Regions from separate parts of the Streptomyces sp. NPDC085481 genome, predicted to be linked through region 2. Evidence: riboswitches for the same ligand, from Rfam matches in the RefSeq annotation. Region 2 holds a riboswitch; the other holds the start of a gene.
What was found. Region 2 has a riboswitch for cyclic di-AMP ahead of ACIGEZ_RS15155 (M23 family metallopeptidase). Riboswitches for the same ligand answer to the same signal wherever they lie in the genome.

Region 1 (3,710 bases), on a different contig from region 2:
GCTGCCCCCGCTGGTGATCGTGGGCGGGATCGTCTTCGACCTGGCGACCCCGGCCACGTACACGGCGGCGCCGATGTTCTCGGCGGCCCCGCTGATCGCGGCCCCGTTCTTCTCCACCCTGACGACGCTGCTCACCGGCATCGCCGCCATCCTCGCCAGCGTCGGTCTGCACGTCTACAACGGAACGGCCGACGAGATCCCGGCGCTCACCGAGACCCTGACCGTCGTCACGGTCTCGGCCCTCGCGCTGCTGATCAACCGGGTGGTGCGGCGCAGTGGCGAGCGGCTCGCGTCGGCGCGGGTGATCGCGGCGACGGCGCAGAAGGCGGTGCTCCCGGCGCCCGCGGAGCGGATCGGCGGGCTCCAGATCGCGGCGCGGTACGAGGCGGCGCAGGCCGACGCGTTCATCGGCGGCGACCTGTTCGCGGTGCAGGACACCCCGCACGGGGTGCGGCTCGTGGTCGGCGACGTCCGCGGCAAGGGTCTTGAGGCGGTGGAGGCGGTGGCGGTGGTCATCGGCGCCTTCCGTGAGGCGGCCGAGCAGGAGCCGACGCTGGAGGGCGTGGCGCAGCGGCTCGAGCGGGCGCTGGCCCGCGAGGGCACCCGGCGGGACGATCTGGACGCGTTCGAGGGGTTCACCACGGCCGTGCTCGCCGAGATCCCGCGCGGCGACGGGTCCGTACGGGTGGTCAACCGCGGGCATCCGGAGCCGCTGCTGCTGTACGGGGACGGGGCCCTGGCGCAGCTGCGGCCGAGCGAGGCGGCGCTGCCGCTGGGGATGGGGGAGCTGGCGGTGTGGCCGGACCGGGCCGACGAGGCCGCGTACCCGCCGGGCGCGACGCTGCTGTTCTACACGGACGGGCTCTCGGAGGCGCGGGACGCGCGGGGGGTCTTCTACGATCCGGCGGCGCGGCTCGCGGGGCGGATCTTCCCGGGGCCCGAGGAGCTGCTCGACGCGTTGGTGGCGGATGTGCGCCGGCACACGGGCGGGGGTGCGACGGACGACATGGCGCTGCTCGCGGTGAGCCGTCCGGCGGTGGGGCAGCCCGTGCGGCGGCGGACGATGCCGATGGTGCCGCCCGCCGGGGGGCGGTGACGTGCGGGTGGTGACGTGCGGGTGGTGAGGTCCGAGGGCGGTGACGTGACGTAGTCGAAGGGTGTCGCTCCGATAACAATTGACGTAACGTCAGATCGGGGGTTTGCCCCTGACCCTTTTCTGAAGGGGGGTCAAGTCGGACCATTTTCTCCCAATTCAGTGAATGATCACTCGGGACAGCTTGGAATCGGGTGGCCGTGTCTATTAACGTTCGATAACGCAGCGCGGTCGTCCCAGCCGTCGCAAGAGACGGCACCGTGCGCGCGCGCCGAATCCCGAAAGGGAACCGGGGAACCACCACTTGGGGTGAATCGGGCAACGTCGCACCCGTGCGACCCACCCGTAGGAGACCTTCCTGCTCCGAACCCGTCAGCTAACCCGGTAGGCGAGAAGGAAGGAAAGGAGAGCGCCTTCGTGGCGTCCAACACCCCCGGTCCCCAAGCCTCCTTCGACTACTTCGGCGCCCCCGGCGCCACGGGCGCGGACGGGGAGGAGTGGAACCCCACCGAGGACACCCTGCGGGCCCAGAGCCGCTCCGGCGGCCGTCACCGGGTCGTCAAGCAGCGCTCCAACTTCGCGCGTTCCTCCACCGTCCTCGGTGTCGGCGTCATCGCCGCCGTCGGCGCGGGCGGCCTGGCCACCGCCCAGGAGAAGCCCCCCGTCTCGATAGCCCTGCCGGACCTCGACCTCCCGGACGCCTCCGAACTGCCGGGCGTCGGCGAGCTGATCGGCTCCGGTCACGAGGACGGCGCCGCCGCGAAGGGCGACGCGGCGAAGAACAACCCGCAGCCGCTCACCGCGCTCACCTACGCCGTCCCCGCGGACGCCCCGGCCGGCGGCGACGCCGCGCAGGCCGGCACGCAGGAGCAGACCCGGACCGACGCCGGCGAGGCGCTGCGCGCCCGCATCCTCCAGCAGGCCGAGCAGCAGCAGGCCGCCGCGGACACGGCGGAGAAGGAGGCGGCGCAGAAGGCGGCCGCCGAGAAGGCGGCGGCGGAGGCCGAGGCCAAGGCCGAAGCGGCGGCGAAGGCGGCCGCGGAGGCGAAGAAGAAGGCCGAGGCGGAGGCGGCGGCGAAGGCCGAGGCCGAGCGCCTGGCCAAGCTCGCCGCCGGCTACTCGCTGCCCACCTCCTCGTACACGATCACCTCGACCTACGGCGAGGCCGGCTCCATGTGGTCCTCCGGCCACCACACCGGCCTGGACTTCGCCGCCCCCACCGGCACCCCGGTCAAGGCGGTCCACGGCGCCACCGTGAAGTCGGCGGGCTGGTCCGGCGCGTACGGCTACCGCATCGTCCTGGAGCTCGAGGACGGCACCGAGGTCTGGTACTGCCACCTGTCCTCGATGACGGTCGGCGTGGGCCAGTCGGTCGGCACCGGCGACACCATCGGCCGCGTCGGCGCCACCGGCAACGTCACCGGCCCCCACCTCCACCTGGAGGTCCACACCCCCGGCGGCTCGGGCATCGACCCGGCGGACTGGCTGGGGTCCAAGGGCCTGAGCGTCTGATTCCGCGTCGCGGGGGGTCGTCCCCCGCGGCCGGAATAGGCGGGGCGGCGTGGAGGTTGGTCCCTCCCATGACCTCTCTCCGCAAGCTGGGCGCCTCCGACCTGCACGTCTTCCCGCTCGCCCTCGGTGGCAACGTCTTCGGCTGGACCGCCGACGAGGCGCAGTCCTTCGCCGTCCTCGACGCCTACGCCGCTGCCGGCGGCAACTTCGTCGACACCGCCGACACCTACTCCTCCTGGGTCGAGGGCAACCAGGGCGGCGAGTCCGAGACCGTCATCGGCCGCTGGCTCGCCTCCCGCGGCAACCGCTCCGACATCCTCGTCGCCACCAAGGTCGGCGCCCACCCCCGGTACAAGGGGCTGAGCGCCACGACCATCAAGGCAGCCGCGGAGGAGTCGCTGCGCCGCCTCGGCACCGACCACATCGACCTCTACTACACGCACTTCGACGACGAGTCCGTGCCGGTCGAGGAGATCGTCGTCGCGCTCGACCAGCTGGTGAAGGACGGCAAGGTCCGGGCCATCGCTGCCTCCAACATCTCCCCGGAGCGGCTGCGCGCCTCGCTCGACTTCGCCGAGGCCGAGGGGCTCGCCCGCTACGTCGCCCTGCAGCCGCACTACAACCTGGTCTCCCGCGAGACCTACGAGGGCGCCCTCCTGGACACCGCCGAACAGGCCGGCCTGGCCGCCGTGCCGTACTTCGCGCTCGCCTCCGGCTTCCTCACCGGCAAGTACCGCCCCGGCACCACCGTCGCCAGCGCCCGCGCCGGCAGTGCGGCCAAGCACCTGGAGACCGAGCGCGGCCAGAAGGTGCTGGCCGCCATGGACGCGATCGCCGAGGCCCACGACACCGAGGTCGCCACCGTCGCCCTGGCCTGGCTGGCCGCGCGGCCGACCGTCGTCGCCCCGATCGCCTCCGCCCGCACGGTCGAGCAGCTCCCCGCGCTCGTCGCCGTCGCCGACCTGAAGCTGACGGAGGCGGAACTGGCCGTGCTCACCGAGGCCTCCGCGTAGCGCTGGGGCTCTCCGGCCCCGATCGCACGGCCTAGCCGCGGTACGGGTTGTAGCCGCCGTAGTCCAGATACTGCGGCGGCACCCACACCCGG
Region 2 (3,710 bases):
ACGACGGCAAGCCGCAGCCCAGCGACGGCGCCCTGCCCGACGTCATCGGCGAGCAGCTGCGCGAGGTCGTCGAGGAGGAGGTCCCGGCCCGCGCCCTGATGGCCGCCTACCGGCTGCCGCACGACGGCACGCGCGCCTGCGACGCGGCCGACCTGGCCCTGACCATCCTCGGTGGCGGTGAGTCCTCCCGCCTGCACAACCGCCTGGTCCGCCGCGACCGCACCGCCGTCGCCGCCGGCTTCGGCCTGCTGCGGCTGGCCGGCGCGCCCTCGCTCGGCTGGCTGGACGTGAAGACCTCCGGCGGCGTCGAGGTGCCGCAGATCGAGTCGGCCGTCGACGACGAACTGGCCCGGTTCGCCGCCGATGGCCCCACGGCAGAGGAGATGGAGCGCGCCCAGGCCCAGCTGGAGCGCGAGTGGCTGGACCGGCTCGGCACGGTCGCGGGCCGCGCCGACGAATTGTGCCGGTACGCGGTGCTGTTCGGCGACCCGCAGCTCGCGCTGACCGCCGTGCACCGGGTCCTCGACATCAGCGCCGAGGAGGTGCAGGAGGTCGCCAAGGCCAAGCTGCGCCCGGACAACCGTGCCGTCCTGGTCTACGAGCCGGTGAGCACGGACAACGGCGACGACAGCGACGAGGAAGAGGGAGCGGACCAGTGACCGACGCCGCCGCGTCTTTGACGAGCATGACCTTCCACCCGCAGCCCCAGCCGGGCACGGCCAAGCCCTGGGCCTTCCCGGCCCCGGAGCGTGGCGCGCTCGACAACGGTCTGACCGTGCTGCGCTGCCACCGCCCCGGCCAGCAGGTGGTGGCCGTCGAGATCTTCCTCGACGCCCCGCTGGACGCCGAGCCCGAGGGCCTCGACGGCGTCGCCACGATCATGGCCAGGGCCCTGTCCGAGGGCACCGACCAGCACAGTGCCGAGGAGTTCGCCGCCGAGCTGGAGCGCTGCGGCGCCACCCTCGACGCGCACGCCGACCACCCCGGCGTACGGGTCTCCCTGGAGGTCCCGGTCTCCCGGCTGCCCAAGGCGCTCGGCCTGCTCGCCGAGGCCCTGATCGCGCCCGCGTTCGCCGAGGCCGAGGTCGAGCGCCTGGTGAACAACCGGCTCGACGAGATCCCGCACGAGACGGCCAACCCGGCCCGCCGTGCCGCCAAGCAGCTCTCCAAGGAGCTCTTCCCGGCCTCCGCCCGCATGTCCCGGCCGCGCCAGGGCACCGAGGAGACCGTCGCCGCGATCGACGCCGCCGCCGTCCGCGCCTTCTACGACGCGCACATCCGGCCCGCCGCGGCGACCGCGGTGGTCGTCGGCGACCTCACCGACGTCGACCTGGACAAGGTGCTCGCCGAGTCCCTGGGCGCCTGGACGGGCGAGCCGGCCGAGTCGCGCCCGATGCCGCCCATCACGGCCGACGACACCGGAAGGGTCGTCATCGTGGACCGCCCCGGCGCCGTCCAGACGCAGCTGCTCATCGGCCGCGTCGGCGCCGACCGCCACGACCGCGTGTGGCCGGCCCAGGTGCTCGGCACGTACTGCCTCGGCGGCACCCTCACCTCCCGCCTGGACCGCGTCCTGCGCGAGGAGAAGGGCTACACGTACGGCGTGCGCGCCTTCGGCCAGGTGCTGCGCTCCGACGGCAAGGGCAACGGCGCGTCGATGCTCGCCATCAGCGGATCGGTCGACACGCCCAACACCGGTCCGGCACTTGACGACCTGTGGAAGGTGCTGCGCACCCTCGCCGCCGGGGGCCTGACGGACGCCGAGCGCGACGTGGCCGTGCAGAACCTGGTGGGCGTGGCGCCGCTGAAGTACGAGACGGCCGCCTCCGTCGCGGGGACGCTCTCCGACCAGGTCGAGCAGCACCTGGCGGACGACTACCAGGCGCAGTTGTACGCGCGGCTCGCCGAGACCGGCACGGTGGAGGCGACCGCGGCCGTGGTCAACGCCTTCCCGGTGGACCGGCTCGTGACCGTGCTCGTCGGCGACGCGGCGCAGATCGAGGAGCCGGTGCGGGCTCTCGGCATCGGCGAAGTGACCGTCGTGACGGGCTGATTGAGCCGCCGTCACGCTGTTTCCGGGACCCCGACGAGCTGGTTCGTCGGGGTCCTCCCCTTTGTCCGTATTGCTGGAGAGTGTGATCGTCTGCCCTGTGGCATGTCTTACAAACAGGCGTGTCTGTTTGGCGATTGACAGAAGATCGGCCTAGCGTCGATCCGGCTGTTCGCCCGTTGCACGACGCCGCATTCGCGGCAACGGACAGTCATCGCCGAGTCCCCGTCAGGCGCGAGCCTGGGGAGCCGGGGACCCACACGTAGTCCCCTGGGGTGAATCGGACGCCTTCGCTTCGCGCGGAGGGGCCCGTAGGAGACCTTCCTGCTCCGAACCCGTCAGCTAACCCGGTAGGCGAGAGGGAAGGAAAGGATCAGCCACTACATGGCGTTCACCCGTGCCACCGGGAAGCATCGTGGTCCGAGCCGGATGGCGCGCCGCAGCGCGGGCATCGCCGGCGTGGCGACCCTCGCCACCACCGGCGTCATCGGCACCCTCGCGTCCCCGGCGCTCGCCGCCGAGCCGCAGGACACCTCCGTCGAGGACACCGGCCTGATTCAGGTGATCGCCGAGGAGTCCCTCACCGAGCGGGTCGACGCCCAGGTCGACGCCCAGGAGAAGGAGGCCGTCGAGGCCGCCGCCCGGGCCAAGGCCGCCGCCGAGGCGAAGCGCAAGGCCGAGGCGCGCGCCAAGGAGATCCGGGCCGCCAAGGAGCGCGCCGCCCGCGAGGCCGAGCGCAAGCGCCTGAACTCCTTCCAGCTGCCCGTCGCAGGCTCGTACGTCTCCACCGGCTACAAGACCGGCGGCTCGCTCTGGTCCTCCGGCAGCCACTCCGGCATCGACTTCCACGCCGCCTATGGCAGCAAGGTCGTCTCCGTCGGCTCCGGCACCGTCGTCGAGGCCGGCTGGGGCGGCGCGTACGGCAACAACATCGTCATCCGGATGAACGACGGCACGTACACCCAGTACGGCCACCTCTCCTCGATCGGCGTCTACGTGGGCCAGCACGTCACCCCCGGCGACCAGATCGGCATCTCCGGCTCCACCGGCAACTCCACCGGCCCGCACCTCCACTTCGAGGCGCGCACGAGCGCCGAGTACGGCTCGGACATCAACCCGATCTCGTACCTCCGGGCCCGCGGCGTCAACGTCTGACGCACGCATCCCGCGAAGCCTCCGAAGCGGCCCCGGCTCGATCGAGCCGGGCCGCTTTTTTGTGCCTGTATTACCGGGCGGCATCGGAAATTCCGGCGTCCTGCAATAGAGTCGCCGAACAGGCGTCTCTCGACGGGGTTTCGCGCGGATGAAACGCGAATGAAAGCGGAGGTCGGACATGCGCATTCCCGCGCACTCGGTATGCACGGCGATCCGGGACGACATCGTCTCCGGAGTCTTCGAGCGGGGCGGCCGGCTGACCGAGGAGCAGCTCGCCCGCCGTTACGGGGTCTCCCGCGTCCCGGTCCGCGAGGCCCTGCGCACCCTGGAGTCCGAGGGCTTCGTGGTGACCCGCCGGCACGCCGGCGCCCATGTCGCCGAGCCCACCGAGCAGGAGGCGGCCGACCTGCTCGACATGCGGTCCCTGCTCGAACCCCTGGGCGCCGCCCGGGCCGCCCAGCGCCGCACCGACGCCCACCTCAAAGTGCTGCGCGGCCTGGTCAGG

Region 1: it holds a riboswitch for cyclic di-AMP, as region 2 does, so the genes downstream of both, ACIGEZ_RS31790 (M23 family metallopeptidase) here and ACIGEZ_RS15155 (M23 family metallopeptidase) in region 2, are expected to answer to the same signal.

What each region holds. Positions count from the first base shown of each region.
Region 1 covers NZ_JBITTJ010000020.1:88,019-91,728, forward strand. The annotation lists gene ACIGEZ_RS31785 (PP2C family protein-serine/threonine phosphatase) at 1-1,096, shown strand, start outside; cyclic di-AMP (ydaO/yuaA leader) riboswitch at 1,353-1,499, shown strand; gene ACIGEZ_RS31790 (M23 family metallopeptidase) at 1,511-2,605, shown strand; gene ACIGEZ_RS31795 (aldo/keto reductase) at 2,674-3,618, shown strand; gene ACIGEZ_RS31800 (PrsW family intramembrane metalloprotease) at 3,650-3,710, opposite strand, start outside.
Region 2 covers NZ_JBITTJ010000006.1:79,047-82,756, forward strand. The annotation lists gene ACIGEZ_RS15145 (M16 family metallopeptidase) at 1-659, shown strand, start outside; gene ACIGEZ_RS15150 (M16 family metallopeptidase) at 686-2,053, shown strand; cyclic di-AMP (ydaO/yuaA leader) riboswitch at 2,256-2,422, shown strand; gene ACIGEZ_RS15155 (M23 family metallopeptidase) at 2,435-3,205, shown strand; gene ACIGEZ_RS15160 (GntR family transcriptional regulator) at 3,384-3,710, shown strand, end outside.